One region of the Thioclava sp. F36-6 genome, then DNA from elsewhere that is predicted to be linked to it. Evidence: riboswitches for the same ligand, from Rfam matches in the RefSeq annotation. Region 1 holds a riboswitch; the other holds the start of a gene.
The links. A riboswitch is a leader RNA that binds a small molecule or an ion and turns the genes downstream of it on or off. The one in region 1 is predicted to bind thiamine pyrophosphate.
Positions count from the first base shown of each region.

Region 1 (15,040 bases):
GCTGGAGGAGAAAAGCTCCTTCGTCGGCACCTGGCTGAACCTGCTGCGCCCCGGCTACGAGCGTGTGACCGAGCTGCCCGAGGATCAGCAGGTGCTGGCGCTCGAGCGTGAGGCTGTGAAAGTCAGCCTCGAGAACCTGATGACCTTCCCCTTCGTGCGCGAGGCGCTCGATGCCGACCGGATGACGCTGCACGGGCTGCGCCACGACATCGGCGAAGGCGTTCTCGAACAGTATGACGCCGACACGGATCGGTTCGAGACGTTCTGAGGCTCTGCATTTTCCGTTGGCCCCCGCGCGGGGCCGACGGCTCCGCTGCGGCGGAAATCCGACTGGTGTTCACGGGCTGTTAAGCTTGATGCGCGAGGCTGGGGGGACCCCGCCAATGCGAACGAGCTTCGACCCGCCATGTCACAATCTGCATCCCGCTCCCATTCTCGGCATCGCCTTGTCTCTCTGCGCCTGCCGCTCGATTTGATCGACCGCATCGCGGCGGAAGCGCGTGCGTTCGGTCTGCCCCCGGCAGAGCTGATCCGGCGCGTGCTGCAGGACGGATTGGCGGAGGAGGCAGTGCTCGAAGCATCCGGTGCGAAAGCGCCGCTGCCGGAGATGCACGCGGTGCAGGAGGCGCTGGATCAGGCGCGCGACTGGTTCGATCTGCAACATCGACTGCGGGGGGAAGGCTTCGTTCTGCGGCTTGCAGGCGGCGGGGCCTTGGGGCTGCATGCATGGCCCACCAACCGCTTCCTGATGCTTCTCGACGAGATCGGGCCGAGCCTGACGGAGTTGGTGCTACGCTTCGGCGCGCCGTTTCCGGGCGATGATGGCGGGCGCACCAAGATCGTCGGTGCGACGGCAGGGCAGGGCGCGTCGGCACGGGCGGTCGCCGCCGAATATGCGGCAGCGCAGGCCGCGCAGGCAGTGGGACCGCAAGCCGCGCCGGACGAGAAGACGCCCGAGGCGACCGAGAAGACTGGCGGCGCAGAGGCGCAGCCCCCCGAGGCGGCGAAGGCCGAACCTCCCGCACGCGGGTTCCTGCGCCTGTCGCCAGCGCTGCTCGCGAAACTGCGGGCTGCAGCCTCCCCGCGAAGCGCAGCCTGAACGCGCGGGGCTGTTCGCGCAGCCTTGCCTTAGCGGAGCACCTGATCGGTGGGCCAGCTGAGCGTGGTCTCGGTGCGGATCGTCTTGGTCTCGCCCGCGCCCAGATCGAAGCGCCATGCGAGCACGCCACGGCGGTGGTCGTAGTCGGTCTCGCTTGCAGGCGGGGTCGCCTTGGTCGTGATCTTCAGGTCTTCCTGTTCGGAATAGGGCACCCGGTCGATCACCCGCATCGGCCAGCCCTTGTCGGTGAGGTTCTTCACCTCGATCTCGACCACCTCGCGGCGCTCATTGGATTTCGAGATGAAGCCGCTGTCGCCCTCCATCGTGTCGGGCATCCGGCGGTCCACGCGGATGCCTTCGATCGGCCCGAAGCCAAGCATCAGATCGTCGCCCGCCGCGACCATCGGCAGATGCGACTGGCCGACCAGCGCGCCATCGGCATAGAGGTTCGCGGGACCGGGCAACAGGATCTCGCCGGTCGCGTTCTTGCCCTCGGCCACGCGATAGGCCTGCGGGTCGGTCAGCGGCGCGGCCTCGGCGAAGACATCCATCGGCAGGGTCTTGGAATCGAGGCTTAGGCGCAGATCGTCCACCCCGTCGCGCAGGTCCACCGCGCTCGGGTAATGATAGGTCACCGTCTCGCCTTGCATCTGCAGATCGGCGCGGTCGCTGATCGCGGCCTCCATCATCGGGGCGGAGGCAGCGCCATCGGACGCGGCGAGGGAACGCTTCATCGGGACCGGCGTGGGCGGCGCATCGGGATCACCGATCCGGGCGAGGCGCGGATAGACCTCGCCGGGCTCCGCCCGCCCGCCGGGACGTGCCGTCGAGAGCGTCAGATCTACGCCACGCCAATCCTCGCCGGTGGCCTGATGGACCGAGACGAACCGCTCCATGTCCACCGCGCTCTTGTCGCGGTCGAGCCGCAGATCGTAGGAGGGCTGCCAGCCCGCGTTCTGGACGTAAGAAGTGATCGTCAGCGTGCCCGAGCCCTGCACTTTGGCGCTCAGCACGTCGTGATCCTCTGCCGGGTTCAGCAGCGCATCGAGCGCAGCCTGTGCCTGCTTCACCGCCTCCTTCGCGGGGTCGAGCGCGGCTTCGGCGCGGCGGGCTTCCGCCTCGGCGGCAATCGCGCGTTCGGTGGCGGAGAGGATCTGATCCTCTACCATCTGCGCCAGCGCGCGCAGCTGTTCAGGCGCGGTTACCTGCGAGTCGGTGTTCTTGAGATAGGTGATCTGGTCGCGCGCGGCCTGCGCCTTCGCGCGGATCACGGCCACCGCGTCTTCCTGTTCCGCAAGCGCCTCTTGCGCCGAGGCCAACCGATCGCGCGCAGATTTCACTGCGGCGCTGTCCTGCCCGCTGATCGCAGGCGCGCGCCCGGAGAGCAGGCTCACCGCGCCGATCTGCACACCGTCGCCCGACACGCGCAGCGTCGAGATGTCGGTGCCCTCGGGAAAGCCCGGCACCAGTAGGTCATGGCTGCCCTCGGGGGTGTCCAGCTTGACCTGCCGCACCACCTGCGCGCCTTGCGGAAAGAGCGTCACGGCCGTGATCTTGCCCGGTGCCTCGATCGTGTCGGCCAAGGCGGGCAGGGCGGTCGCGGCCAGCAGGGCCGCCGTGAGGGTAATGCGCATCGGTTCCTCCCAAATCCGTTCCAGATCGAGCCTGCGTCGCGCCGCGCGCAGTTGCAAGCCATTGAAATCCGGCGCGGGTCGCTACTGGCGGGAACTCGCCAGAGCGTCCGGGGCGCGGGGCAGGGACGCTGTGCCTGCTTGCCCTTGCGTCCGCAGCCGCGCGCGCTTAGGTTGCGCCCTACCTCGGGGTGCCGGACGATCCGGCTGAGATGCGATCCACGCGAACCCGTTGAACCTGAACCGGTTAAGACCGGCGGAGGGAAGGTAGCCGGATCTCCCGGCCCCACTCCGCCCGGCAAGCCCAAGGAGTGAGGCATGAAAACCCACCTGATGCTTGCGGGAGCCCTGAGCCTGATCGCCACGATGGCGGCGGCCGAGGACAAGCCCGTACTCACCGTCTATGCGCCCGATTATTTCACGAGCGAATGGGGCCCCGGCCCTGCGATCGAGAAGGGGTTCGAGGCGACTTGCGATTGCGATCTGAAATTCGTGGCGGGCGATGTGCTGCCGCGGATCCTGCTCGAAGGCGACAAGACCTCTGCCGATATCGCGATCGGCCTGAACACCGACGTGACCGCGAAGGCGCGCGCCACCGGCCTGTTCGCGCCGCATAACGAAGACACCTCCGATCTGACCATGCCGGTCAAATGGGACGATCCGGTCTTCCTGCCCTTCGACTGGTCGGAGCTGGCCTTCGTCTATGACAAGACCAAGCTGAAAAACCCACCCGCGAGCTTCCAGGACCTGCTGAATGCGCCCGACGATGCCTACAAGATCGTCATCGAAGATCCGCGCAGTTCGGTTGCGGGTCTGTCGCTGCTCTTGTGGGTGAAGGACATCTACGGCGACAAGGCCGAAGAGGCCTGGACGAAGATCGCGCCCAAGGTGCTGACCGTGACGCCGGGCTGGTCGGAGGCCTACGGGATGTTCACCGATGGTGAGGCGGATATGGTGCTCAGCTACGTCACCTCGCCCGCCTATCACATCATGGCCGAGGAGGATGACAGCAAGGTCGCCGCGATCTTCCCCGAGGGGCATTACTTCACTCCCGAACTGGTCGCGCAGCTCAAGACCTCGAAACATCCAGAGCTGGCGCAGAAATTCCTCGATTACGTGCTCAGCCCCGATTTTCAGGGCATGATCGCGACGGCGAACTGGTCTTTCCCGGCGAAACTGCCGAAGGATCAACTGCCGGAGGTGTTCCAGAACCTGCCGATGCCCGACAAGACGCTTTATCTGGGTGAGACCGAGGCCGAGAAACTGCGCGGTCCGGCGCTGGACGAATGGCAACGCGCCTTCTCCAGATAAAACGCGCGCCCCTCTGGGCGATGCTGGCGGGTGCGGCTTTGGCCGCGCTCGTCCTTGGGACATTGGCTGCGGTGACGCTCCGCGCGGGCGGGCTGACGGGGTTGCGCGAGACCGACCTCGCCGCGATCCGCTTCACGCTCTGGCAGGCTGCGGCCTCGGCGCTGATCTCCTGCGCGCTGGCGATCCCGGTGGCCCGCGCGCTGCACCGGCGCCGCTTTGCGGGGCGGGGGCTGCTGATCTCGCTCCTCGGGGCGCCCTTCATCCTGCCGGTGATCGTCGCGGTCTTCGGGCTGATCGCGGTCTTCGGACGGCGCGGGCTGGTCAATGCGGCACTGGCGCCCTTCGGCATCGATCCGATCTCGATCTATGGGGCGCAGGGCGTGATCATCGCCCATGTCTTCTTCAACCTGCCGCTGGCCACGCGGATGATCCTGCACGGCTGGGAGGCGATCCCGGCCGAGCGGTTCCGCCTTGCGGCCACGCTGGGCTTCGGCCCGGCCGAGGTCACCCGCCACCTCGAACGCCCGATGCTGCGCAGCGTTCTGCCCGGCGCGTTCCTCGCGATCTTCCTCGTTTGCCTGACCTCCTTTGCAGTGGCGCTTACCTTGGGCGGCGGGCCGCGCGCGACCACGGTGGAGCTGGCGATCTATCAAGCCTTCCGCTTCGATTTTGACATGGGACGCGCGGCGAGCCTTGCGCTGGTGCAGGTCGCGATCTCGGTCGCAGCTCTGCTGATCGCCGCGCGCGCGACCCTGCCGTCGAGCTTCGGCGCGGGGCATGACCGCCGCGCCACACCGATTCCGCAGTTGTCCGGCGGGGCGGATCGCGTGGCCTTCGATACGCTCGCGATCCTTCTGGCAGCCGTCTTCCTGCTGCTCCCCATCGGGGCGGTCTTTGCCCGTGGGCTGCCTGCACTGGTTGAGTTGCCCGAGATGGTCTGGCCCGCCACGCTGACCTCGCTGGTGATCGCGCTGGCCTCGACCGTGATCACTCTTGCCATCGCCCTGCCGCTCGCGCTGGTGGCCACGCGGCAACGCTGGGCGGAGATCGCGGCGATGTTGCCGATGACCGCGTCGAGCCTCGTGATGGGGACCGGCGCTTTCCTGATCGCGCGGCCTTTCGTGAACCCCACGGACCTCGCCCTGCCGATGGTGCTGCTGACCAATGCCGCGCTGTCGGTGCCTTTTGCGACCCGCATCCTGATGCCCGAGATCCGCACGCTTCAGGCTGATTACGACCGGCTCGCCGCCTCGCTCGGGCTGCGCGGCTTCGCCCGGCTGCGCCTGCTGACGGTTCCGCGTCTTGCCCGGCCGCTGGGCTTCTCGGCGGGGCTGGCCGCGGCCTTCTCGATGGGCGATCTGGGCGTCATCACGCTGTTCTCGGACGGACAGACCCGCACCCTGCCGCTGGCGCTTTTCCAGCTCATGGGCTCTTATCGCATGGATCAGGCAGCGGGCGCTGCGAGCCTGCTCCTGATCCTCACCTTCGCGCTTTTCTGGGCGCTCGACCGCGCGGGGCATTATGCTGACCCTCGATAGACTGACCCTCACACAGGGCGATTTCCGCCTCGATGCTGATCTTTCGATCCCGGTCGGTGCGCGCGTCGCACTGATCGGCCCGTCCGGGGCGGGCAAGTCGACGCTGCTCGCGGCCATCGCCGGGTTCTTGTCGCCCGCGAGTGGCCGCATCCTCTGGCAGGGCGAGGACATCACCGCGACGCCGCCGGGGGAACGCCCGCTCTCGATCCTGTTTCAGGATCAGAACCTCTTCCCGCATCTGCGGCTCGAGACCAATCTCGCGCTCGGCCTGAACCCGAAAGGCAAGATCGACGCCACCGACCGCGCCCGGATCGAGACGGCGCTGGCCCGCGTCGGGCTCGAAGGGATGGAGAAACGCAAGCCCGGTGCGCTGTCGGGCGGGCAGCACAGCCGGGCGGGGCTCGCGCGGACGCTGCTTCGCGGCCGCCCGATCCTGCTGCTGGACGAGCCTTTCGCGGCGCTGGGGCCCGCGCTGAAATCCGAGATGCTGGCTTTGGTGGCCGAGATAGCCCGCGAACAGGGCACGACGGTGCTGATGGTCAGTCACGATCCCGAGGATGCGCGTGCGCTTTGTCCGCAGACGGTTCTGGTGGCCGAGGGTCGCGCCCATGCGCCGCAAGAGACCGGACCGCTTCTCGACGATCCGCCGCCTGCGCTGCGGGACTATCTGGGGAGTTAGGGGCGCTGCCCCTCTTCGCTGGCGCGAATTCACCCGGGGATATTTGACCAATAGCGAAGGGGAGATCGCTCTCTTATCTTCGCCTTGGTCCAAATATCCCGGGGGTCCGGGGGCAGCGCCCCCGGCCTTGGGTTTAGTAGATCACGACCGAGCGGATCGACTCGCCCGCATGCATCAGGTCGAAGGCCTTGTTGATGTCTTCGAGCGGCATCGTGTGGGTGATCATCGAGTCGATCTCGATCTTGTCGTTCATGTACCACTCGACGAATTTCGGCACATCGGTCCGACCCTTGGCGCCGCCGAATGCGGTGCCTTTCCACGTCCGGCCCGTGACGAGCTGGAACGGGCGGGTGCCGATCTCGGCTCCCGCGGGTGCGACGCCGATGATGACCGACACGCCCCAGCCACGATGCGAGCATTCCAGCGCGTCGCGCATCACCTGCACATTGCCCGTGGCGTCGAAGGAATAGTCCACGCCGCCGATCTGGTCGCGCTCGGTCTTGGTCAGGTTGACGATCTGCTGCACCACCGGAACGTCCGATTTCGAGGGGTTCACGAAATGGGTCATGCCGAACTTGCGCGCCATTTCCTCTTTGCCGTCATTCAGGTCCACGCCGATGATCATGTCGGCACCCGCCATGCGCAGGCCCTGAATCACGTTCAGACCGATGCCGCCGAGGCCGAAGACCGCTGCAGTGGAGCCGATCTCGACGCCCGCGGTGTTGATCACCGCGCCGATGCCGGTGGTGACGCCGCAGCCGATATAGCAGATCTTCTCGAACGGCGCGTCGTCGCGGACCTTGGCGAGCGCGATCTCGGGCATCACCGTGTGGTTCGCGAAGGTCGAGCAGCCCATGTAGTGATAGATCGGCGTGCCATCGAGCATCTTGAAGCGCGTGGTGCCGTCGGGCATCAGGCCCTGACCTTGGGTGTTGCGGATCGCGGTGCAGAGGTTCGTCTTGCCCGAGAGGCAGGACGGGCATTCGCGGCATTCCGGGGTGTAGAGCGGGATCACGTGATCGCCCGGCTTCAGCGTGGTGACGCCTTCGCCGACTTCCAGCACGACACCCGCGCCTTCATGGCCGAGGATGGTCGGGAAGATGCCCTCGGGGTCAGCGCCCGAGCGGGTGAATTCGTCGGTGTGGCAGATGCCGGTGGCCTTGATCTCGACGAGCACTTCGCCCGCTTTCGGGCCGTCCAGCTCCACTTCCATGATTTCGAGCGGTTTTCCCGCCTCGAGCGCGACTGCGGCACGGGTTCTCATGGGCGCATACTCCTTGTATAAATTCCGCAATAGCCTGCGTTATCGGCGCGGCCAATGCAATGAAGGGTGCGACATGTTGAAACGATTTTTCGTCATGGGTTCGATGCTGGCGCTTGCGGCCTGCGATCCCGCGGGTCCGATGAGCGAGACCCCCACGGATAGCGCCTCTCCCGCGCCTCAGGCCGAAGCGCCCGCGCCCTATGTCACTCCGCCTGTCACCCTCACCAAGGGCGGCTTGCAGGAGCGTGAGCCCGACACTTGCGGCGCGGTGAACTACACCTCGGTCCTGGGTCAACCGGCGGCGCAGATCCAGACGCTGGGGATCACCAAACCCTATCGCATCGTGGAATGGCGCGGCGTCGAGGATCAGGTCTACAATCCGCAGCGCGTCGTGTTCCGGCTCGACTCGCGCGGGAATGTCTACAACATCGATTGCGGGTGAGCCTGATGGAACGGAGCAGGGCGCGGATCGGTCTGATTGTCACATTTGGGGTCGCAGTCTTCGGGATCGCGGCCTGCCAGCCGCACCGCATGCCACCCCGTTCGGGTCCGCCCGCGGCGGGCGCCTGTCCGCCGCCCGGACTTGCGGCGCTGGAAGGGCGGCCTGAATCGGTGCTGGCGGGGCTTACCCTCGCGCGGCCCCACCGCATCATTCATCCGGGCGATGCGGTGACGATGGATTACGCCCCGGATCGGGTGAATTTCGAGATCGACGAGAGCGGCACGATCGCGGCGGTGCGCTGCTACTAGGGCAGAGAGTGCTGCGGATCGGGAAAAGGAAAAGCCCCGTGTCTGACCAGGACACGAGGCTTTTCTGCAGGAGGGAAAAGCGCCCGACGATGCGAACTGGGTGGGGGCTGTTTACCGCACCGTCGGGCTTTTAGCGTTTTCCGCTGATTTGAAGGTGGCGTGGAAACCCGGCAGGAAGGCGCAGGAAATCAGGCATTTTCGCGGTCTTATTCCGGCGCGGCAAAGGCGCATGCAACCTTAGCGCGGGTGGGCTTGATTTGCGCCACGCGCGATGTACCCTTTGTAAATGACGGTTCAAACGCCTTCCCCCCATCCGAACCCTTCCGGCGTGCCGGAGCAGATCGCGTTCGATCGCTCCGAGCTTGGCGTGATCCTGTCGCTTTACGGGCGCGCGGTCGCGGCTGGGGAGTGGCGCGATTACGGGATGAGTTTCCTGCGCGATGTCGCGGTTTTCTCGATCTTTCGCCGCGCCGCCGAAGTGCCGATCTACCGGATCGAGAAACGGCCCGCGCTGCGCTCGAAACAGGGGCAATATGCGGTGATCGGGCAGCAGGGGCAGGTGCTGCGGCGCGGCCACGATCTGCGTCAGGTGCTGCGCGTGCTCGAGCGCAAGCTGATCCGCGCGGTGGAGTGAGCGCGTCCCGCGCGCAACCAAGGTCTTTCTAAGCTGCCGCGCCCAATGCCATGCGCGTTGCCTCGCAGCCCCTGACTTGCTAAGCCAGCGCCGAAGGAAACCTGCGAGGCGCGCGTCCCATGTCGTTCAACACTTTCGGTCATCAGTTCCGCGTCACCACCTGGGGCGAAAGCCACGGGCCCGCGCTTGGCGCGACGGTGGATGGCTGCCCGCCCGGCATTGAGATCGACGAGGCGTTCATCCAGCAATTCCTCGACCGTCGCCGTCCGGGCCAGTCGAAAGAGACGACCCAGCGCAAGGAGCCCGATGGGGTGCGCATCCTGTCGGGTGTGTTCGAGGGCAAGACGACCGGCACGACGATCCAGCTGATGATCGAGAATACCGATCAGCGCTCGAAGGATTACGGCGAGATCGCGCGGCAGTTCCGCCCCGGTCATGCCGATATCACCTATCACCAGAAATACGGTGTCCGCGATTATCGCGGCGGCGGGCGTTCCAGCGCGCGCGAGACGGCGGCGCGTGTGGCCGCAGGGGGTGTCGCGCAGGCCGCGCTGCGCCAATTGATCCCCGATCTGCAGATCTATGGCTACATGGTGCAGATGGGCGCGAAACATCTGGACCGCGCGAAGTTCGACCGGGACGCGATCCTGCAAAACCCGTTCTTCCTGCCCGATGCCGAGGCAGCGGATGAATGGGCCGATTACCTCGCCGCGATCCGCAAGGGCCAGAACTCGGTGGGCGCCGCGATTGAGGTGGTGGCCGAGGGCTGCCCGGCAGGTCTGGGCGCGCCGATCTACGCCAAGATGGATGCCGAGCTGGCCGCCGCGATGATGTCGATCAACGCTGTGAAAGGCGTCGAGATCGGCGAAGGTATGGCCTCGGCAGCCCTGACCGGCGTCGACAATGCCGACGAGATGGTGATGGGGCCCGACGGCGTCGAATATCTGTCGAACCACGCAGGCGGCATCCTTGGCGGGATCACCACGGGCCAGCCGATCACGGTGCGGTTTGCGGTGAAGCCGACCTCGTCGATCCTGACGCCGCGCCGCTCGGTCAATGTCGCGGGCGAAGAGGTTGAGGTGATCACCAAGGGCCGTCATGACCCCTGTGTCGGCATCCGCGCGGTGCCGGTGGCCGAGGCGATGATGGCCTGTGTGATCCTTGATCAGTTCCTGATGGATCGGGCGCAGACCGGCGGTGTCCGCGGCACGATCGGCTGAGGGGGCGCTGTCCCCGTCGCTGGAGGGCGGCATTTGCGAGGAGAGAGGGGGCGCTGCCCCCGCTCCTTCGGAGCCCCCCGGGACATTTTCGCCAAGCCGACGACAGGCAGCGGTCTGCCGGGCGCCGGTGCAGAGCGCCATGACGTCACGTGTGCGACCTTGCGGGATGTGAACCGCCCGGTTTATTCTGCGGGCCCGGGTCGGTTTCCCGGGACCGGAGGGCAGATGTCACAGGCAGATCAGATCAATCGCGGGCGCAAGTTCGATCAGGTGCTCGAAGGGGCGCGGACGATCTTTCTGCGTGACGGGTTCGACGGGGCCTCGGTCGACGACATCGCCAAGGAAGCGGGCGTGTCGAAAGCCACGCTTTACAGCTATTTCCCCGACAAGCGGCTGATGTTCGTCGAGGTCGTGCGCTCGCAACTGAAAGAGCAGACCGACAGCGCGGTCGCCACGATCGATTTCGGCGCAGCCCCCGAGGTGGTGCTGTCGCTTGCAGCCGCGCAGATCGTCGACTCGATGAGCTGCAAGCTGAACCAGGGGCTCTACCGGCTCTGCGTCGCCGAATCCGAACGATTTCCCGAACTGGGCCGCGCCTTTTACGCGGCCGGGCCGGAGCTGGTGCATGAGCTGCTGATGGACTATCTGCGCTGTGCTGCCGATCGGGGCGAGCTGGTGATCGACGATATCGACCTTGCCGCCTACCTCTTCATCGAGCTGTGCAAGTCGGAACTGCACCCGAAGCTCCTGTTCGGGATTTGCGACAGCTTCACCGGCGAGCAGAAAGAGCGCGTGATCCGGGGCGCGGTCGCGATGTTCCTCGCACGCTACGGGGCGAAGGCCTGATCAGGCCAGATCGCGCACCATCCACTGATTGCCCTCGCCGCGCTGCAACTGGAAGCGTCCCGTCTTGATCAGCAGGTCCGAGAGCTTCGCGCTGCCATAGGTGCGGGTGTCGAAATCCGGGTTGGCCTGCGTGATGAACTGGCCGAGCTGGCCCAGCGAATACCATTCCTCTTCCAGACCGATCGCTTTCATCGCGTTGACGATGATCGGGATCGCGGCTTTGGGTTCCTGCTTGCCGCCCGAGGATTTCGGGGCGCTGGTGCTGCTGGTCTTGTCCGAAGTCGGCTTGGCGGTGGTGTCGGCGGTGCTATCGCCATTGCCGAGGTTCTCGACATAGATGAAGCGTTTGCAGGCCTTGCGGAAGGCCTCGGGCGTCTTCTGTTCGCCGATGCCATAGACGTCCAGCCCTTGCTCGCGGATGCGGGCGGCGAGGCGGGTGAAATCGCTGTCCGAGGAGACCAGTACGAAGCCGTCGAACAGGTCCGAATGCAGGAAGTCCATCGCCGCGATGACGAGGCCGATATCGGAGGCGTTCTTGCCTTTGGTGTTGGCGAATTGCTGATCCGCGACGAGGCCCAGTTCGGCCACGCGTTTGGCCCAGCCCGCGAGGCGCTGCGCCGACCAGTCGCCGTAGATGCGGCGCACCGAGGCTTCGCCCAGCGAGGCGATCTCTTCGAAGATCGCTTCGGCATATCCGGCGGGGACGTTATCGGCGTCAATCAGCACGCACAGGCGCGGGGCGCGGGAGGCGGGGCTGATATGGGGCAGCTCGGAAATGTCGGGCATTGTTACTCCTGTTGTCCCTTCCCAGATAGCCCGCTTGCCCGCGACATCCAAGAGCGCGGGCGCATTGCGCGGCGTCAGCGGAGGGAGAATTTCAGCGGCCCTCCGGCCCGTCATACTGGCGTTCGACCTTGGCGACGCGCAGCGCGTAATGGCGATACCAGCGATCCTTGCCGAGTTGCCGCGCGAGTTGGTGCTTCGCCACCGCCTTCCACGCGATCAGCGCGGCCTCGTCGGCCCAGTAGCTGACGGTCAGGCCGAAGCCTGTTCCATCGCGTGCGCTCTCCATCCCGATATATCCGGGCTGCTCTGCGGCGAGCGCGGCCATCTGTTCGGCCATCGCGCCATAGCCCTGATCGCTCGCCCCGGGCAGAGAGGCGAAGATCACCGCGTAATAGGGCGGGTCGGGCAGGGGCGCGAATCCGGGGGGCGGGGTGGACATCGGGCATCTCCAGAGAACGGAAAACGCCCCCTCGCGGGCGAGGGGGCGTTCATCAGTCTAGCAGGTCGAGCCCGGGCTTACAGGTCGAACTTCTTGCCCTTATGCGGCGCCCAGAGCTTCTTGTTGGTCAGGTACAGGAGCGTGCTCAGCACCGCCAGCATCAGCACCGCGACGAAGCCCCAGCGCTTGCGCGATTCCAGCTTCGGCTCGGCCGTCCACATCAGGTAGGCAGCAACGTCCTGAGCCATCTGTTCGACGGTGGCGGGCGTGCCGTCCTCATATTCGATGAGGTCTTCCGAGAGCGGCGGAGGCATGGCGATCCAACCACCCGGGAAGGTGTGGTTGCCGTAGAAATACGAGCCTGCCTCTTCCTTCTCTTCGCCGGTGTAACCGGTCAGGACCGAGTAGATATACTCGGGGCCACCGATGCCGCGGAAGAACTGGTTGATGCCGAGGCCGTAGGGGCCGTGGAAGCCTGCACGCGCTTTCGCCATCAGCGACAGATCCGGACCCATGCCCATGCCGGAGATGAACGGGAAGTGGTCGGTCTCCTTGCCGGGGCGCTCTTCGCCGGTTTCCTTGTCCATCACGGTGAACTCGGCAGCATAGGCGCGCACCCAGGCCGGGTCCATCATCGGGCCGCCCTGATCAGCGAGCGTGCGGAAGGCGACATAGCGCAGGCCGTGGCAGGCCGAGCAGACCTCCCGGTAGACCTGGAAGCCGCGACGCAGCTGCTGTTGGTCGAAGGTCCCGAAGGGGCCCTCGAAGGAGAAGTCGATATCCTCGACATGGCTTTCGCCGCTTTCGGCCGCCATCGCCGGGGAGGCCAGGGCGCTTGCCCCGATCACCAGCGCCGACAGGGCAGAGATCAGAAGATGTTTCATTTGGTGTCCCTCTTCCTTACTCATTCAGCCGATTTGATGTCGTAGTGGTGGTTGAAGTCTTCCTCGATCGTCGCCGGCAGCGGCTGCGGCTTCTCGATCAGACCCAGCAGCGGCAGGATCACGAGGAAATAGACGAACCAGTAGGTCGCGCCGATCAGCGAGATGTAAGGATAGATCCCGTCGGTCGGCATCGCGCCCACCCACATCAGCACCATGAAGTCGATCGCCAGCAGCCAGAACCACCATTTGAACATCGGGCGGTAGGCGCCCGAGCGCACTTTCGAGGTGTCGAGCCACGGGGCCAGCGCCATCACGAGGATCGCGCCGAACATCGCGAGCACGCCGAAGAACTTCGCGTCGACGATGCCGAAGGTGATCCAGTTGACGAACATCACGGCCCAGACGTCCGAGGTGAAGGCACGCAGGATCGCGTAGAACGGCAAGAAGTACCATTCGGGCACGATGTGTGCAGGCGTCGCCAGCGGGTTCGCCTCGATGTAGTTGTCGGGGTGGCCGAGATAGTTCGGCATGAAGCCCACGACCGCAGCGAAGACCAGCAGGATCACGGCGAGCGCGAAGAGGTCCTTGATCACGAAATAGGGCCAGAAGGGCAGGGTGTCCTTCTCGGCTTCCGCTTTCGAGCCGGTGCGGACCGGAACGCCCGTCGGGTTGTTGTTGCCCGTGGTGTGGAAGGCCCAGATGTGGACGACGACGAGCGCAGCGATCACGAAGGGCAGCAGGTAGTGCAGCGAGAAGAAGCGGTTCAGCGTCGCGTTGTCCACCGCCGGGCCGCCCAGCAGCCAGGCCTGGATCGACTCGCCGATGCCCGGGATCGCGCCGAACAGGCCGGTGATCACGGTCGCACCCCAGAAGGACATCTGACCCCAGGGCAGAACGTAGCCCATGAACGCCGTGCCCATCATGCACAGGTAGATGATCATGCCGATGATCCAGGTGATCTCGCGGGGCGCCTTGTAGGAGCCGTAATAGAGGCCGCGGAAGATGTGGATATAGACGGCGAGGAAGAACAGCGAGGCGCCGTTCGCGTGAATGTAGCGCAGCATGTAGCCGCCATTCACGTCGCGCATGATGTGCTCGACCGAGGCGAAGGCCAGATCGACATGCGGGGTGTAATGCATCACCAGAACGATGCCGGTGACGATCTGCAGCACGAGGCAGAAGGCCAGCACGATGCCCCAGATCCACCACCAGTTCAGGTTCTTGGGGGTGGGGATCATGATCGTGTCATAGATCAGCCCGATGATCGGAAGACGCTTATGCGTCCATTTCTCGAAGCCCGTCTTGGGCTCGTAATGGTCGTGGGGAATGCCCGACATTTAAATGCCTCCTCAGCCCAGCTTGATGGTGGTTTCATCGGTGAACTGGGCCACCGGAATATCGAGATTGCGCGGTGCGGGGCCTTTGCGGATCCGGCCGGCGGTGTCGTAATGCGACCCGTGGCAGGGGCAGAACCAGCCGTGGTAGTCCCCGGAGCCGTTGCCGATCGGCACGCAGCCCAAGTGGGTGCACACGCCGATCATCACCAGCCATTCGCCCGCCTCGTCGAGGGTGCGGTTCTCGTCGGTCGCTTCGGCGCCCGGCTTGTTCGCGTTCTCGGCGGAGGTGTCGACCAGATCGGAGAGCGGCACTTCACGCCCCAGTTCGATCTCTTCCTCGGTGCGGCGGCGGATGAAGACCGGCTTGCCGCGCCATTTCACCGTGAGCTGCGTGCCGGTCTCGACGCCCGAGATGTCGACATAGATCGACGAGAGCGCCTTGACGTCGGCCGAGGCATTCATCTGGTTCACCAGCGGCCAGACGGCTGCGCCGGTCACCACCGCGCCGGTGCCGGCGGTGGCGTAGTAGAGGAAATCCCTCCGGGTGCCTGCGTTATTATCTGCGTGGGACACGTTGTCTCTCCTTCCCGGGCCCGCGAGGGGGCCGATAGTGACGTGCCGG
Region 1 is NZ_MPZX01000002.1:328,521-343,560, reverse strand. It holds gene BMI88_RS08720 (carbonic anhydrase) at 1-268, shown strand, start outside; gene BMI88_RS08715 (hypothetical protein) at 407-1,099, shown strand; gene BMI88_RS08710 (DUF4139 domain-containing protein) at 1,129-2,733, opposite strand; TPP riboswitch at 2,908-3,012, shown strand; gene thiB (thiamine ABC transporter substrate binding subunit) at 3,049-4,041, shown strand; gene BMI88_RS08700 (thiamine/thiamine pyrophosphate ABC transporter permease ThiP) at 4,017-5,579, shown strand; gene BMI88_RS08695 (ATP-binding cassette domain-containing protein) at 5,563-6,258, shown strand; gene BMI88_RS08690 (S-(hydroxymethyl)glutathione dehydrogenase/class III alcohol dehydrogenase) at 6,392-7,522, opposite strand; gene BMI88_RS08685 (I78 family peptidase inhibitor) at 7,596-7,964, shown strand; gene BMI88_RS08680 (I78 family peptidase inhibitor) at 8,054-8,272, shown strand; gene BMI88_RS08675 (DUF2794 domain-containing protein) at 8,559-8,906, shown strand; gene aroC (chorismate synthase) at 9,026-10,126, shown strand; gene BMI88_RS08665 (TetR/AcrR family transcriptional regulator) at 10,352-10,972, shown strand; gene BMI88_RS08660 (NYN domain-containing protein) at 10,973-11,758, opposite strand; gene BMI88_RS08655 (antibiotic biosynthesis monooxygenase) at 11,850-12,197, opposite strand; gene BMI88_RS08650 (cytochrome c1) at 12,275-13,012, opposite strand; gene petB (cytochrome b) at 13,102-14,418, opposite strand; gene petA (ubiquinol-cytochrome c reductase iron-sulfur subunit) at 14,431-14,991, opposite strand.

Region 2 (15,040 bases), on a different contig from region 1:
GTGCCGGGCAGCAGCATTTCACCGACCCGGTTCTCCACCGCGATAGAGCCCCAGGGCGCCCCCACGCAGAACACATCGATCTCGTCCGCCGCCAAGGCCTCCGCCATCAAAGGCGGCGGGACGGTGTGAACGTCGAGATCCTGCGGCGCGCTCAACCCGATTGCACCCAACCAGTGATACAGAAGCTCCGCGTGCATCGAGAACGGGAACGGCACGCCGATGCGCAGACGGCCCGACGCGCCCGCGATCAGAGCCTCGCCCGCCGCGCGCGCATCCGCGAAATCGAACCCGTAGCCCTGCGCCCGCATTCGATCGGCCAGCGCACGCGACACGCCGATCGAATTGCCGTTATGCGACAGGATCTGCAGGATATCGATGCGCGTGTTGAACCCGCCCAGACCCAATGCGGCGGCAATCGGCATCGGAAACAGCATATGCGCCGCCTCGAGCCGCCCCAACATCAGTTGATCGCGCAAGGTCGACCAGCTCGGCGCGGCATTGAGTGTCAGCGCGAGCCCCTCTTCCTCGGCGAAACCGATCTCGCGCGCAATGATCAGCGGCGCCGCATCGACGAGCGGGATATATCCGACCGAAATCGGCACACCGCTCATGACAGGAGCCCCGCGGCCGTCACCAGCGCATGGGCGACATCCGCGACCCGCCTGCCCTGATCCATCGCCGTCCTGCGAAGCAGCGCGTAGGCCGCGTCCTCGTCGATCCCGCGCGCCTTCATCAACAGACCCTTCGCGCGATCGATCACCTTGCGCTCTTCGAGCGCGCGCCGGGTTGTCTCCAGCTCGGTGCGCATCCGCTGCACCATGTTGAAGCGCGCAATCGCGGCATCCATGATCGGCTTGATGCGATCCGCGCGCAGCCCGTCGACCACATAGGCGGAGACGCCCGCATCGATCGCGGCCTTCGTCGCCCCGTCATCCGAACGATCGACGAACATCGCCACCGGACGCTCCAACGGCCCCGAAGCCAGCGTCAGCTCTTCGAGCATGTCCCGCGAGGGGCTCGCCATATCGACCAGAACGATATCCGGGTTCATCTCGGAAATCCGCCGCGCGAGACCGGTCGTCTCCGGGATCACGGTGATCTCAAAGGAGCCCGCTTCGCGCAGACTGTCCTCGATGAGCCCCGCGCGCTCCGGGTCGGTTTCAATCACGATGATGGATAGGGCTTCGGGCATCGATCACATTCGTTTTCCGTTACGACCGGCATAGAGCCGGCAGCCAAACATGCGAAGCGCGGACATATATTGGACAAGCTCCAATTCACGGCTGACGGATTGGCGGTCAGCTTTTGAGCTTCATGCCTGAATTTTGTGCGGTCCGTGGCGAATGCCGGCCACTCCAATAACATGTGCCCCCGCGCGGCCCGATGGCCTTCGAAGTCGGGCCGTCGCTATCAGGACGCTCCTAGGCGACCTCCCACAAAGGGCTCCGACTGACCCGCCTTGCAAAAAAGCGAAGCGGCAGGAGTTTCCCCCTGCCGCTCCACGTCCCGGCACGTCGTGTGGCGAGCATCGGCCGGTTCGCGTGGAACCTCACATCGCTCAGCCTTCATGCCGGGAATTCCGGTCCTGATCTTCGCGAAGACCTATTTCTGGGCGCTGCGCGACGCTGTGCTTTCCCCGTTCGCAGCTCTCTCTTCGGACAGAGTCCGGAAGAATTGAGGCCAGGCGAGGGCGGCATGGCCCTTGTTGTTCGCGATGTCATTCGTCTGGGGCGTCTTACCCTTGGGCAGTTTTTCGATAGCCATGTTCGGCCCTCCATTTTACCCGCGAGGGATACTCGCGGAATTCCTCTGGATGACCGAAATTTCGGTCAGTTTCGCTCGTGTCTCGGCGGTGCCTCCAAGGATGAGGCGCGATGCGGCGTCCGTCCGGTCCCGAGCCGTCGGGGCTTTCGGGGGCAGATCACGGAAGACGCCGTCGAAGTCGTGTTTGCGGGGCATAGTCCCGCTCTGGTCGCGAAATCCGGTCTGAAGACCGGCGACGGAACCGCATCAGCTGGTGCCAGATTGCAGGCGGTCTCACGACCGTCGCGTCCGGTTCCGAATTCTCAGGTAACGGCCTGTCTGTCTTCGCGCAGAGAGAGACCTGCGCGCGCAAGGGCCGAGATGTGGACGAAGATATCCCGTCTGCAGAATAGATCAGCCAAGCTCAGTCATTTCAGTAGGAAGACCGGAGCCGGCAGAGAAGAGAAATTACAGATGAGACGAGCGTAGTCCGGTATACCTAAGTGACCGCGGCCCCTTTTGCAAAGGAAATCAGCAGCGAGCGAACGGCACGCACGGCCACGTCTTTCCGAGCGCGCAATTTATATCTCGTACAATCAAGCCGTTGCGCGAAAATTCCGGTGCCGAAACGCAATTTCCTCGTAATTTGGGCGCAAATCCCTTATGTCTGCACTCGCATATCTTAATTCTCGGACCCTGTTCCTCCCGGCTCAGCGACGATCTTGAGCTTTGTCGGGCCGCAGCTTTTCAAAGGCGGCAGTAAGGAAAAGGAGCTTCCCATCGGCCCATGGTGCCGTGACGCCGTTCGAGCAGACCAACCCATTCAGCCCTGCTACCGGGATGAACTTGGTCGATACCGCAATTTCTGCCCCTCGCGACCTCCACGAGAGCTTCGCATGTCAGAGGGGCCGGACCGTGATCCGCGCGCATTGACGCTGACGCCTCGCGATCCGCTCGGGATACCAAACCGGCGCGCCCTCGCGCGCAGACCTAATTCACCGCATAGAAACGGCTTAGTCCGCACTATGCCTCCGTGATCGCGCGACCGTTCAAATCGGAGCCGTCACGACCGCTTAGAAAGATACGAACCTTGATCGAAATTTACTGGGGCAAACCCATCTCCCTCGTCGTGTCGCCGGACGGCGACGTCAAAACCTTCAGCACCATCGAACAGGTGCATTACTGGCTGCGCGAGAAATGGCCGGTCACTGATACCGCACAGATCTGTGCAATTGACCGCGTCGAAGCGGCCATGGAATGTCTGGGCACCGTGGGCGACGCGCGCAGCGCATTCCTCGGGGCCGCGACCACCGCCGGCTTTTCACCATTCGAAACGATGGATCACCCGATTGCAGCCTGATCATACAGCACATACGGCGTCTCGCGCGCGACGCGGACGGGCCGGCTCGGTCCCGAGGTTCGAAGGTCTACGCTCGAAACTCTTTGACGGGGCCTTCGGAGTGTGGACGGCACTGCAAGCGCCGATGATCCCGATCCTCGCGCTGGCGCGGCGCCCCCGGCTCGTGCGCGCCGCCGTGCGGGTCTGGACCGGCGGGGTCTTCGCGCTCGCACGCGGGATCCTGCGATTGCGCGTGCGCGAGCAAGGGCTCGAGAACAAGCATCTCGACAGCCCCTGCATCTATGTCTGCAACCACCAATCCACATGGGAGACGCTGGCCTTCAACCAGCTCGTGCCCGATGTCTGCATCATCGCGAAACGCGAATTGCGGCGCATCCCGATTTTCGGCTGGTTCCTCGAACATTCGCCGATGATCCTGATCGACCGCAGCGGCGGCGGGCGTGCCCTCGCCGGGATGATCACCCAGGCGCGCGAAGAGGCTGCCAAAGGCCGCTCGATCCTGATCTTCCCCGAAGGCACGCGGGTCGGCGTGACCGATCGCTGCGAATTCCAGCCGGGCCTGATCGCGCTTTATCGCAAGCTCGGCCTGCCGATTGTACCGGTCGCGCATAACGCGGGCCATGTCTGGCGCAGGGACGTGAAGACCGGTGGCACGATCACCGTCGCCTATTTCCCGGCGATCCCGCCCGGGCTTCCGGGCGCCGAGGTGAGCGCGCAGGTCGAAGAACTTCTCAATGTCGAGAAAGACCGCCTGCCCTCCTGCACTGCTCTGAGCGACAACGCAAAATAGGTGGCGCCCTTTTGGCAGTGGGCCGCCCTCGCCTCTTGTGGTGCGGCCCCGCTGGCCCCGTCCCTATCGAGCTTCGAATTTCCGACCGCGACACATCCCGAACATATTGATATCGGCGACACGCAGGCCGATCAGGCATTTCTCACGCGGCGATGAAGTTCTAGGATCGAAATCCTGTTGGACGCGCGGCCCCCACCGCTATGCATGAAGGTTTTTCCATGGCCACCAAACCGATGTTGCACCCGCGCAATCAACACCGGGCGGGGTACGACTTTGAGCGCCTGATCGTGCAAACCCCGGAGCTGGAGGCATTTACCACAAGAAACCCGCGCGGTCGGATGACGATCGATTTTGCGGACGTGGACGCGGTCCGCATGCTCAACCGGGCACTCTTGCGGACGCATTACGACATCGATTTCTGGGATATTCCGACCACTTATCTGTGCCCTCCGATCCCCGGCCGTGTCGATTACATTCACTATCTCGCGGATCTTCTGGCCGAGTGTAACGATCATGAGATCCCGCACGGCCCCGAGATCAAGGCGCTGGACATCGGGACCGGCGCCAGCCTCGTCTACCCGCTGACCGGACAGCATGAATATGGCTGGGAGTTCACCGGCGTCGATATCGATCCGGTGTCGATCAATTCGGCGGCGGAGATTTGCGACTGCAACGGTCTGAACATCGAGCTCAGACGCCAGTCCGATCCGGAGGACATCTTCGACGGCGTGATCGGTCCCGACGACATCTTCCATGTCACCCTGTGCAATCCGCCGTTTCATGCGTCCATTGAGCAGGCGGACAAAGGCACCCAGCGCAAGTGGCGGAATTTGGGGAAAGGCAACTCGAAGAAACTCAACTTCGGCGGCCAGAACGCCGAACTCTGGTGCCCCGGTGGCGAGATCGGCTTCATCGCCAGAATGATCGAGCAAAGCACAGGTTTCGCCGATCAATGCCTGTGGTTTACCTCTCTGGTGTCGAAGAAAGACAACCTGCAGCCAATTTCCAGACTGCTGCGCAAAGCGAGGGTTGCCGAGTCCAGGGTCGTCGAAATGGCGCAGGGGCAGAAGACAAGCCGGTTCATAGCCTGGACCTATTACCCCGAAGCACAGCGATCCCTATAGGGGGACCGGGTTCGTCGACAGGACGCAAGGGGTGGCGCCTGCTCAAGAGCGACGGGCGCATTCGAAAGGACTTCGGATCACGTCGCGCTCTCGGCGCATCGCGCGAATGCCGCGAACATTTGTCTGGATCGCGGCCGAAGCCAGCGTCGCCCGCGCCCTGCGCGACGACCTGACCGCCCGCGGTCATCCGAAGGAATGGCTGAAGGCGGCAGGATACTGGATCGCCGGACAGGCCGACGGCTCGGCCAAGGACCTGTGAGAGGCGCAGGGCCGCGCGGGGAATTCCGCCGCGGGCCCGAAACCGGGCCCACCGAGAGCGTCAGGTGCGCGCGATACTCAAGCCGCAGGCCGCCGCCAGCTCTCGCGGTGGTACGCGCTGTCCCAGAACCGCCACTCATGCCAGCAGCTGCGGGCGAAGGCGCGGTGCATCCGCTGGCGAGCGGCCTCATCGGCCTTCGCGCCCAGCCTGTCGGTCAGGTCCAGCATCCGTTCCACGCTCTGATCGAAGGCCTCGCCCGAATAGGTCGCGATCCAGGCGGCATAGGGGTTCTCAGCCCCGCTGACCTGCGCAATTTCCCGGCCGATATCGCGATAAATCCAGAAGCAGGGCAACAGGGCCGCCACCGCCTCGGGGAAATCACCTGTCGTGGCACTGCGCATGAGGAAGGACACGTAGTGATCGCAGGCGGCAGAGGGCTCGATCTTCGCGAAATCGTCGGCCGAGACGCCGAACAGCCCCATGTAATGCGCGTGCAATTCCCGCTCGACCGCGATCGCGCCGGCCGCCGAACCTGAGAGCTGCGCGACGGTCGGTGCATCGGGGGCTTTCGCGGCGGCGAGCGCGAGCGCACGGGCGAAGCCTTCGAGGTAATGCGCGTCCTGAATGATGTAGCCTTGGAACGTTTCCGGATCGAGGCGCCCCTCCGCCAATTCGCGATTGAAGGGCATGTCATGAATCTGGCGCCGCAGCAGCGCGGTCGCCTGCGCGAGGTCTTGGGTGAAGCTCATTGGCTGTCCTCCTGAAAAGCGTGGAAATGGTGCACCGGTCCGTGGCCCGCCCCGACGGACAGCCTGTCTGCCCCTGCAATCGCGGCGCTCAGATAAGCCTTCGCGCGGCGTGTCGCGTCCGGAAGCGAAAGCCCCGCACCCAGCCAAGTCGCCAGCGCCGAGGACAGGGTGCAGCCCGTGCCGTGGGTGTTGCGCGTCGCAATGCGCGGTGCGTCGAGGCGGAGTTCCTCTTGCTCGGTGACCAGCAGGTCCGGGCTTTGTTCGCCCCTCAGATGCCCGCCCTTCAGCAGCACCGCACGCGGCCCGAGCGCGCGCAGCGCATGGGCCTGATCGCGCATCTCCTCAAGCGTCGTCGCCTCGGCGCAGCCCAAGAGATCAGCGGCCTCGGGCAAGTTCGGCGTGATCAGATCGGCGCGCGGCAGGAGAGCGCGCAGCGCGGTCACCGCCGCCTCTGCCAGTAGCCGATCGCCGGCTTTCGCGACCATCACTGGGTCGAGCACTACCGGACACTCGAGCCCGGTCAGCCCCTCGGCCACGGTCTCGATGATCGCGGCATCGCCCAGCATCCCGATCTTGATCGCGTCGATCCGAATGTCATCGCGCAGCGAGGCCATCTGCGCCGCGATCAGGCCGGTGTCGCACAGGCTGACCGCCTGCACGCCGCGCGTATTCTGAGCGGTCAGAGCCGTGATCACGCTCATCGCGTAGCCGCCATTGGCGGAAATGGCTTTGATGTCGGCCTGAATGCCCGCCCCGCCCGATGGGTCGGAGCCTGCAATGGTGAGGATATTGGGGATCATATGTCGCTCCATGCGTTGCGCAGGGTTCGGGTGGCGCGCGCCATGTCAGGCGCGCGCGAGATGGCGGAAATCACGGCAAGACCGGCACCGCCCGCCGCGCGGATTGCGGGTGCATCGGTGGCGGTGATCCCGCCGATCGCGACACAGGGAAGGTCCGTGCGTGCGACGATCGCGGCAAAGCCCGCATGGCCGATCGGGGCGGCGTGGTCGGGCTTCGAGCCGGTCGCGTGGATCGGGCCGACACCGAGATAGTCCACGCCCGCGGGCACAACGGCGATCTGTGCCTCGGTCTCTATCGAGAGGCCAAGGATCGTGTCGGGCCCGATCCTGCGGCGGATCGCGGCGGGATCGCCATCGCTTTGGCCGATATGGAGGCCAGCGGCGCCGATCTCGATGGCCACGGCGACCCGGTCATTCACGATCAGCGGGACGTCATAGGGGGCGAGCGCCGCGATCAGCGTTCGGGCGAGTGCTGCGAACTCCGCATCGGGGAGCGTCTTGTCGCGCAGCTGCACCCAGCCCGCGCCGCCCTCAGCCGCAGCGATAGCCTGCGCGATCACGGGCTGCGGGGCGTCCGGGTCGGTGACGAAACAGATGGGCGGGATCATGCGGGTTCGATCCGCGCACCGGCGCTCAGCGCCTCGGCGTCTATGTCATGGAGCGCATCGAGGAAGGCGACCTGAAAGCTGCCCGGGCCTTGGGCGGTCGCGCCTGCGCGCTCTCCCGCAAGCCCGAAATAAGCGAGGGCCGCGATCACCGCCTCGAACCGGGGCTGGCCCGCCAGATACGCCGCCACCACACCAGTTAGCGAACAGCCCAAAGCGGTGACGCGCGGCATCATCGCATGGCCATTCGCAACCCGCGCGGCGCGCTCCCCATCGGTCACGAAATCGACCGCGCCGGTCACCGCGACCACCGCCCCGCTATGGCGCGCCAAGGCGCGCGCGGCGCCTTCAGCCGTCTCGACACTCTCGGTGGCATCCGCCCCTTTCCCCGCGCCGGCCTCGCCCGCAAGCGCAAGGATCTCCGACGCGTTGCCGCGGATCACCGTCGGACGCAGTTCCACCAGCCGCGTCCCCAACGCGCGCCGATAATCCGTCGCGCCGACCGCGACAGGATCCAGCACCCACGGAATATCCTTGGCGCTGGCGGCCGTGGCGGCCGCCTCCATCGCCTCCGCCCATGGCGGCGACACCGTGCCGATATTGATACTCAGCGCCTGCGCGAGACCGGCGAACTCGGCCACCTCCTCGCGCGCATGAACCATCGCGGGCGAAGCGCCGGATGCGAGCAGCACATTCGCCATCACATTCATCGCGACATAGTTGGTGATGTTATGAACGAGCGGCGCAGTCTGCCGCATCGACGTGAGATATTTTCCGGGGTCTTCCATCGCACTCTCCTTGGCTGCGGGCAGCGAGAGGAGTGCGAGGGGGCAAAAGGCGGGACTGCGCCTGACCGTCTCACGCGCCTCCCTCCGCCGGCATTATCCGGTTCAGGTTCTAAGGGTTCGTCTCAGCCCGGTTTCCCGAGCGCCCCTGTCGCTTCGCCCAAAGAGGTGACACCGTCGGAGCCGTCCGTCAAGCGGTGTGACGACAAGCGGGGGCCTCGATGGTTCGCGTCTGTCCGATCGCGCGATCTTGGCGATCTATCCGGCGCGCCGCCCTTGCAGAGCCCTGCCCCATCCTTTAGAGGCCCGCTCAACCGGTCGCAGCCTACCCGGTCATCAAAACAAGGGTTCAAATATGAAGACTCTCGTCATCTGCTCGGGCGGACTCGATTCCGTATCGCTCGCCCATATCGTCGCCGCTGAGGGTAATCTCACGCGGCTCGTCTCCTTCGACTACGGCCAACGGCACCGCAAGGAGCTTGATTACGCCGCCGCCGCCGCGCGCCGTCTTGGCGTGCCGCATCATCTCATCGACATGCACCCCATCGGGGCCGCGCTGACCGGATCGGCGCTGACCGACGATATCGACGTGCCCGACGGGCATTACGCCGAAGAGACGATGCGCATCACCGTCGTGCCGAACCGCAACGCGATCATGCTCGCCATCGGCTTCGGTGTGGCCGCCGCAAATGGCGACGAAGCGGTGGCGACCGCGGTGCATGGGGGTGATCACTTCATCTATCCCGATTGCCGTCCTGCCTTCACCGAGGCCTTCGATGCGATGCAGCGTATGGCGCTCGACGGATATGCCGATGTGCGACTGGAGACGCCTTTCGTGCATCGCTCCAAGGCCGACATCGTGGCCGAGGGCGCGAAACAAGGCACGCCGTTCGCCGAGACGTGGTCGTGCTACAAAGGTGGCGATGTGCATTGCGGGCGCTGCGGCACCTGCGTCGAGCGGCGCGAGGCGTTCCATCTTGCGGGTGTCGAAGACCCGACCGTCTATGCCGATCCCGATTTCTGGGCCAAGGCCGTCGCCGAGAAGGAGGCCCGCTGATGTTCCGCATCCGCAAGGAATTCCACTTCTCCGCCTCGCACCAACTCTCGCATCTGCCCGAAGATCATCAATGCGCACGGCTGCACGGGCATAATTACATCGTGGTCGTCGAACTGGCCGCCGCGACGCTCGATGAGAACGGGTTCGTGCGCGACTATCACGATCTGAAACCGCTCAAGACCTATATCGACGACACCTTCGATCACCGGCACCTGAACGACGTGATGGACGTGCCCTCGACCGCCGAGAACATGGCCAAGCATTTCTACGATTGGTGCAAGGCGCGCTGGCCCGAGACCAGCGCGGCGCTGGTCAGCGAGACGCCCAAGACCTGGGTGGAATACCGTCCATGACGACGCTGCGCATCGCCGAGATTTTCGGCCCGACCATTCAGGGCGAAGGCGCGCTGATCGGCGAGCCCACGCTTTTCGTGCGCGCGGGCGGCTGCGATTACCGCTGTTCGTGGTGCGACAGCCTCCACGCGGTGGACAGCGCCTATCGCCACACATGGGCACCGATGAGTTCCGAGGAAGTCTGGGCAGAGCTGCGCCGCCTGTCGGGCGACCGGCCACTGACGATCTCGCTCAGCGGCGGAAACCCGGCCATCCAGGATTTCGGACCGCTGATCGCGCTCGGGCGAGCCGCTGGCTACCGCTTCGCCTGCGAGACGCAGGGGTCTGTCGCGCGGCCTTGGTTCGGCGATCTGGATACGCTGGTGCTGTCGCCGAAGCCGCCTTCGAGCGGAGAGCAGGTCGATTGGGACGCCTTTGCCGATTGCGTGGCAGCCGGACGCTCGGCCCGCAGCACCGTGATGAAGATCGTGATCTTCGACCGCGCGGATTACGACTGGGCCAAGTCTGTCCATGCCCGCCACCCGGATCTGCCGCTCTATCTTCAGCCGGGCAATCCCGAGGTCGACCCGGAGGTTCCGGTCGATCCGCAGGGTCTGGCCGACCGGCTTGGCTGGCTGACGGACACCGCTATGGCGGACAACTGGTTCGCGCCCCGTATTCTGCCGCAGCTGCATGTTCTGATCTGGGGCAACAAGCGCGGCGTTTGATCCGCCTAGGGTCGGACGCCCCGAACATCACTCGGGCGCGACCCGCGTCACGCAGCGGTGCGGTTCGCGAAACTCGTGACGCGACGCACCATTTCGTCGAAATCGAATGGCTTCAACAGAACTTCAGTATCCGTAAGCGTCGTGGCCGTTGCCGCTTCCTCGTCATATCCGGTCATGAACATCACTCTGAGATCTTCTCGCGCCTCTCGCGCCCGGGCTGCGAGTTCCCGGCCCGTCATGCCGCCCGGCAAGCCGATATCCGTCAGGAGAAGCGTCACCTCGGGCTGGTCCTGTAGCACCTGAAGCCCGGCCGCTGCATGGGCCGCCTGGTAGACCGTGAAGCCCGCCTCTTCCAACGCCTCCACGACGACGAAACGCACGATTGCCTCATCGTCGACAACGAGGATCGTGTGTCCGCCCCCTGTGGCGGGCTCCTCGCTTAAAGGCAGGTCCACCTCGGCGCGCGCGACCGTCTCGAGCGAGCGCGGGAGGAAAATGTTCACGGTCGTCCCCTTGCCCAGTTCGGAGTCGATCGTCGCGCATCCGCCGCTTTGGCGCGCGAACCCGTAGACCATCGAAAGCCCGAGGCCGGTGCCCTTCTCGCTGGGCTTCGTCGTGAAATAGGGATCGAAGGCTTTCGAAATTTCCTCCGAAGTCATTCCCGTTCCGGTGTCGTGCACGGACAGACGCAGGTAGTCGCCGGGCGGAAGCTCCGAGTTCTCGGTCTCGATGACCTCGTTGGTCGTGCTGATCGTGATCGTGCCACCATCGGGCATCGCATCGCGCGAATTGATGCAGAGATTGAGAAGCGCGCTCTCAAGCTGGTTCGGGTCGACCATCGCGGGCCAGGCCTCTGCGTCGTCCTCCGCCCTTACCAGAATATGCGGCCCGATGGAGTGCCGCATCAGGTCCTCCATACTGCGGACCAGGTGCGGCACGTCGGTCGGCTTGGGCATCAGCGACTGCTGACGCGAGAAGGCGAGCAAACGCTGTGTGACGCTGGCGGCCCGCTCGGTCGACGCTTGCGCGGCTTCGAGATAGCGCAGGATTTCCTCGCGACGCCCGTCTTCGAGCCGCTTTGCGACGAAGTCGAGCGACCCGGAAATCGCCGTGAGGAGATTGTTGAAATCGTGGGCGAGCCCTCCGGTCAACTGCCCGACGGCCTCCATTTTCTGGGCCTGCCGGAGCTCTCCCTCCCGCTGCATGAGCTTCGCGGTCTGCTCTTCGACGCGCTGCTCAAGGGTTTCATTCAGCTTGGACAGCTCGGCCGCCGCCTTGTCGCGCTCTTCGAGAATGGCGCGCCGGTCATCGAGATCCATCAGAACGCCTGCGAAGATGCGCGGCGTTTCGGCCTCCATCCGGCCATTGGCTTCGACCCAGTGATACAGCCCGTCGGCCCGCTTGACGCGAAACTGATATGCATACGGCGTCGTCTGCTGCGTGGCGCGATCGATCGCCGCCATGAGGCCTGGCTTGTCATCCTCATGTACGTTCACGACAATCTGCTCGATGGTCAGGCCTTCGGCCCCCTGCGCAGGATCGAGCCCCATGCTGCGCGAGAATTCTTCATCGAGATCGAAGGTTTCGCTGTCGAGATACCAGACCCAAGTGCCAAGGATCGCCCCGGCGGACAGCGCGCGTGCGATATGACGCGCGTTCTTTTCCGCGCGGCGCTGGCTTTCCCGTAGTTCGCGCTCTTTGCGTTTACGTTCGGTGATATCGCGAAACAGAACCGCGACCTGCGCTTTCGCGGCGGGCTCCACTCGCGTCGCGGAGACCTCGACGTGGCGCCCAACCTCGACGAATTCGCGCTCGAACCGCAGGGGCTCCCCGGTTCTGAGCACTTCGCCGTAGATTTTGACCCACTCGCCCCCGTCTTGTGGGGCGACATCGTAAACGGTCTTACCGACGATATCGTCGATCCCGGTATGTCTTTCGTAACCGGAATTGGCTTCGATATGGACATAGTCGCTGAGGGGACCTCTGGGCCCGTCGATGAACTGGATGACGCAGAATCCGTCATCGATCAGCTCCATCAGGGCCTTGTAGCCGGCATCGGGAGCCGCGTCGTCCTCAGTTCCGCGCGCATCACGCCGGAAAGCTTCTTGCCAGGTCACATAAGATCCAATGCAGGTTAATGCGTCTCCACCACGCATCACAAGTATAGCTTTTCCTTAATCTTACAAACATGTTTCGGTCACATAAAAAATGGTGGACGAATTGCCGCGAGAAAAATTATCTATAAAGCATGACAGAGACACCCCATGAAACACATTCGCAGCGCATCGCGCGGATACTTTCGGATCGCATCATTTCCGGAGAAATACCGCCCGGCGCCCGGCTGAGACAGGACCATATCGCGAGCGAGTTCGGCGCGAGCCACGTCCCGGTGCGCGAAGCCTTTCGCGAATTGCAAGCGCGCGGATTGGCCGAGAGCGAAGCGCGCCGCGGCTTTCGCGTGACCGAGTTCGACGTGGCCGAACTGCGCGAAGTGGCGGAGATGCGCGCCAGCCTCGAACCCTTGGCGCTGCGCCATGCAGCTCCGAACATGACACGCGCAATTCTCCAAAAAGCTGAACAGGTTACGCGGATTGGAGACAGCGCTAGAACCGTCCGTGATTGGGAGGCCGCGAACCGTCAATTCCACCAGTTGATCCTGACACCCTGCGGGATGCCACGACTTCTCGAGACGATCGACAATCTGCAGACGACCAGCGCACGCTTCCTTTTCGCCGCCTGGCGCCGCGACTGGGAAGCCCGCTCGGACCATGACCACCGGATCATCATTACCGCCCTCCACAAGGGACAGACAGACCTGGCCTGCGCAACCTTGGCACGCCATGTCGGCTGGATAGGAAAACGCAAGTCATCGATAAAAAATGCCGAAGCACACGAGACTTACGTGATTTCTGGCTAATTATCTATAAATTCAATTGATAGCTCCGGATGTGCCTGCATAGTCATAGATAGAAATTCCAACTATCGACTGAGGACAGGTTCAATGACGGTTTTCGACACTTCCCAGAAGCTCACTCACACTCTCTGGCGCGGCCTTGGCGTCGCGCTTTGCGGCGCTGCCCTGATCACACTCGGCGCGAAGCTTCAGGTGCCTTTCTGGCCCGTGCCGATGACTTTGCACACGCTTGCGGTCTTCTTCATAGCAGCGAGCGTCGGCCCCAGAATGGCGGCTGCCGCAATGGCCACCTATCTCATGATGGGCGCTATGGGAGCGCCGGTCTTCTCGGGCACACCCGAGCGCGGCATCGGACTGGCCTACATGATGGGACCAACCGGGGGCTACCTGCTGGGCTTTCTGCTGGCGGCGCCCATGATCAGCGTGCTCGCACAAGGTCGAGGCTGGCTCGGCAGAGCGCTGGCGATGCTTGCAGGGCTGATCGTGGTCTATGCCGCGGGCCTCGCCTGGCTCGCCAATTTCGTGCCCGCGTCAAAACTTCTCGCAACCGGCGTCGTGCCGTTCGTTCCCGGGGATCTGGTCAAGATCGCAATTGCCAGCGGTCTCGCAACAGGCCTCACTCGCCTGAAGGAGCGCGCGTAATCATGGCGGGAGGCATCAGAAACGATTGGAGCATGGCGCAGGCGAAAGCGATCCACGACCTGCCCTTCCCCGAGCTTCTTCACCGGGCGCAAACGGTTCACCGCGCCCATTTCGACCCGAGCGCGATCGAAACCGCGAGCCTGCTGTCGATCAAGACCGGCGGCTGCCCGGAAGATTGCGGGTATTGCTCCCAATCCGCGCATTACGAGACCGGCGTGAAAGCCACCAAGCTGATGAAGACCGAAGAGGTTCTGAGCGCGGCACGACGCGCGAAGGCCTCAGGTGCGCAACGGTTCTGCATGGGCGCGGCGTGGCGCAGCCCGAAGGATCGCGACATGGATGCGCTGTGCGAGATGGTGCGCGGCGTCTCCGATCTGGGGCTGGAGACCTGCATGACGTTGGGCATGCTCTCGCCGCAGCAGGTCGAGAAGCTGAAGGCGGCGGGGCTGGATTTCTACAACCACAACATCGACACGTCGCCGGACTATTACCAGGAGATCGCGACGACCCGCACCATGGAGGATCGACTCGATACGGTCGAAAATGTGCGCAAAGGCGGCATTCGGGTCTGTTGCGGTGGGATCTTGGGCATGGGCGAGGCCGAGGCGGATCGGATCGCCATGCTGGTGACGCTCGCCACCCTGCCCGCGCACCCGGACAGCGTGCCGATCAACCTCTGGAACGAGATCGACGGCGTGCCGGTGCAAAAGAATGCCGAGCCGGTCGACCCTTTCGCGCTGGTGCGGGTCGTCGCACTTGCGCGGATCCTGATGCCCGCGTCGGTCGTGCGGCTCTCGGCAGGCCGCACCGGGATGAGCGACGCGTGGCAGGCGCTGTGCTTCCTCGCGGGCGCGAACTCGATTTTCGTGGGCGATCAGCTTCTGACCACGGACAACCCCGCAGCCTGGAGAGATCAGGACCTGTTAGCGCGGCTGGGCATGCACGTAGCCCCCGCGAAGCCGCGTGTCGAGTCGGCACCCGTGGCCTGAGCGCGCGACCGTCTCGGGCAACTCGCCCGAGACGGCTAACGGACGCGTCCCGCGGGTTCACAGTCGGGTCATCGCTGACCTTCCGCCTCGGCAACATGGCCTTTGACCTTCAGGAAACTGTCCGGCGTCACCGATATCGAGTCGATGCCGAACTCCACCAGCC
Region 2 is NZ_MPZX01000001.1:1,440,152-1,455,191, reverse strand. It holds gene BMI88_RS06725 (ABC transporter substrate-binding protein) at 1-611, opposite strand, end outside; gene BMI88_RS06720 (ANTAR domain-containing protein) at 608-1,192, opposite strand; gene BMI88_RS06715 (DUF982 domain-containing protein) at 2,834-3,103, shown strand; gene BMI88_RS06710 (lysophospholipid acyltransferase family protein) at 3,204-3,893, shown strand; gene rlmF (23S rRNA (adenine(1618)-N(6))-methyltransferase RlmF) at 4,112-5,017, shown strand; gene BMI88_RS19855 (SIP domain-containing protein) at 5,049-5,276, shown strand; gene tenA (thiaminase II) at 5,354-6,025, opposite strand; gene thiD (bifunctional hydroxymethylpyrimidine kinase/phosphomethylpyrimidine kinase) at 6,022-6,825, opposite strand; gene thiE (thiamine phosphate synthase) at 6,822-7,433, opposite strand; gene thiM (hydroxyethylthiazole kinase) at 7,430-8,218, opposite strand; TPP riboswitch at 8,281-8,375, opposite strand; gene queC (7-cyano-7-deazaguanine synthase QueC) at 8,571-9,272, shown strand; gene queD (6-carboxytetrahydropterin synthase QueD) at 9,272-9,625, shown strand; gene queE (7-carboxy-7-deazaguanine synthase QueE) at 9,622-10,332, shown strand; gene BMI88_RS06660 (ATP-binding protein) at 10,380-12,449, opposite strand; gene BMI88_RS06655 (GntR family transcriptional regulator) at 12,581-13,249, shown strand; gene BMI88_RS06650 (biotin transporter BioY) at 13,334-13,888, shown strand; gene bioB (biotin synthase BioB) at 13,891-14,877, shown strand; gene ppsA (phosphoenolpyruvate synthase) at 14,946-15,040, opposite strand, start outside.
Region 2: it holds a riboswitch for thiamine pyrophosphate, as region 1 does, so the genes downstream of both, thiM (hydroxyethylthiazole kinase) here and thiB (thiamine ABC transporter substrate binding subunit) in region 1, are expected to answer to the same signal.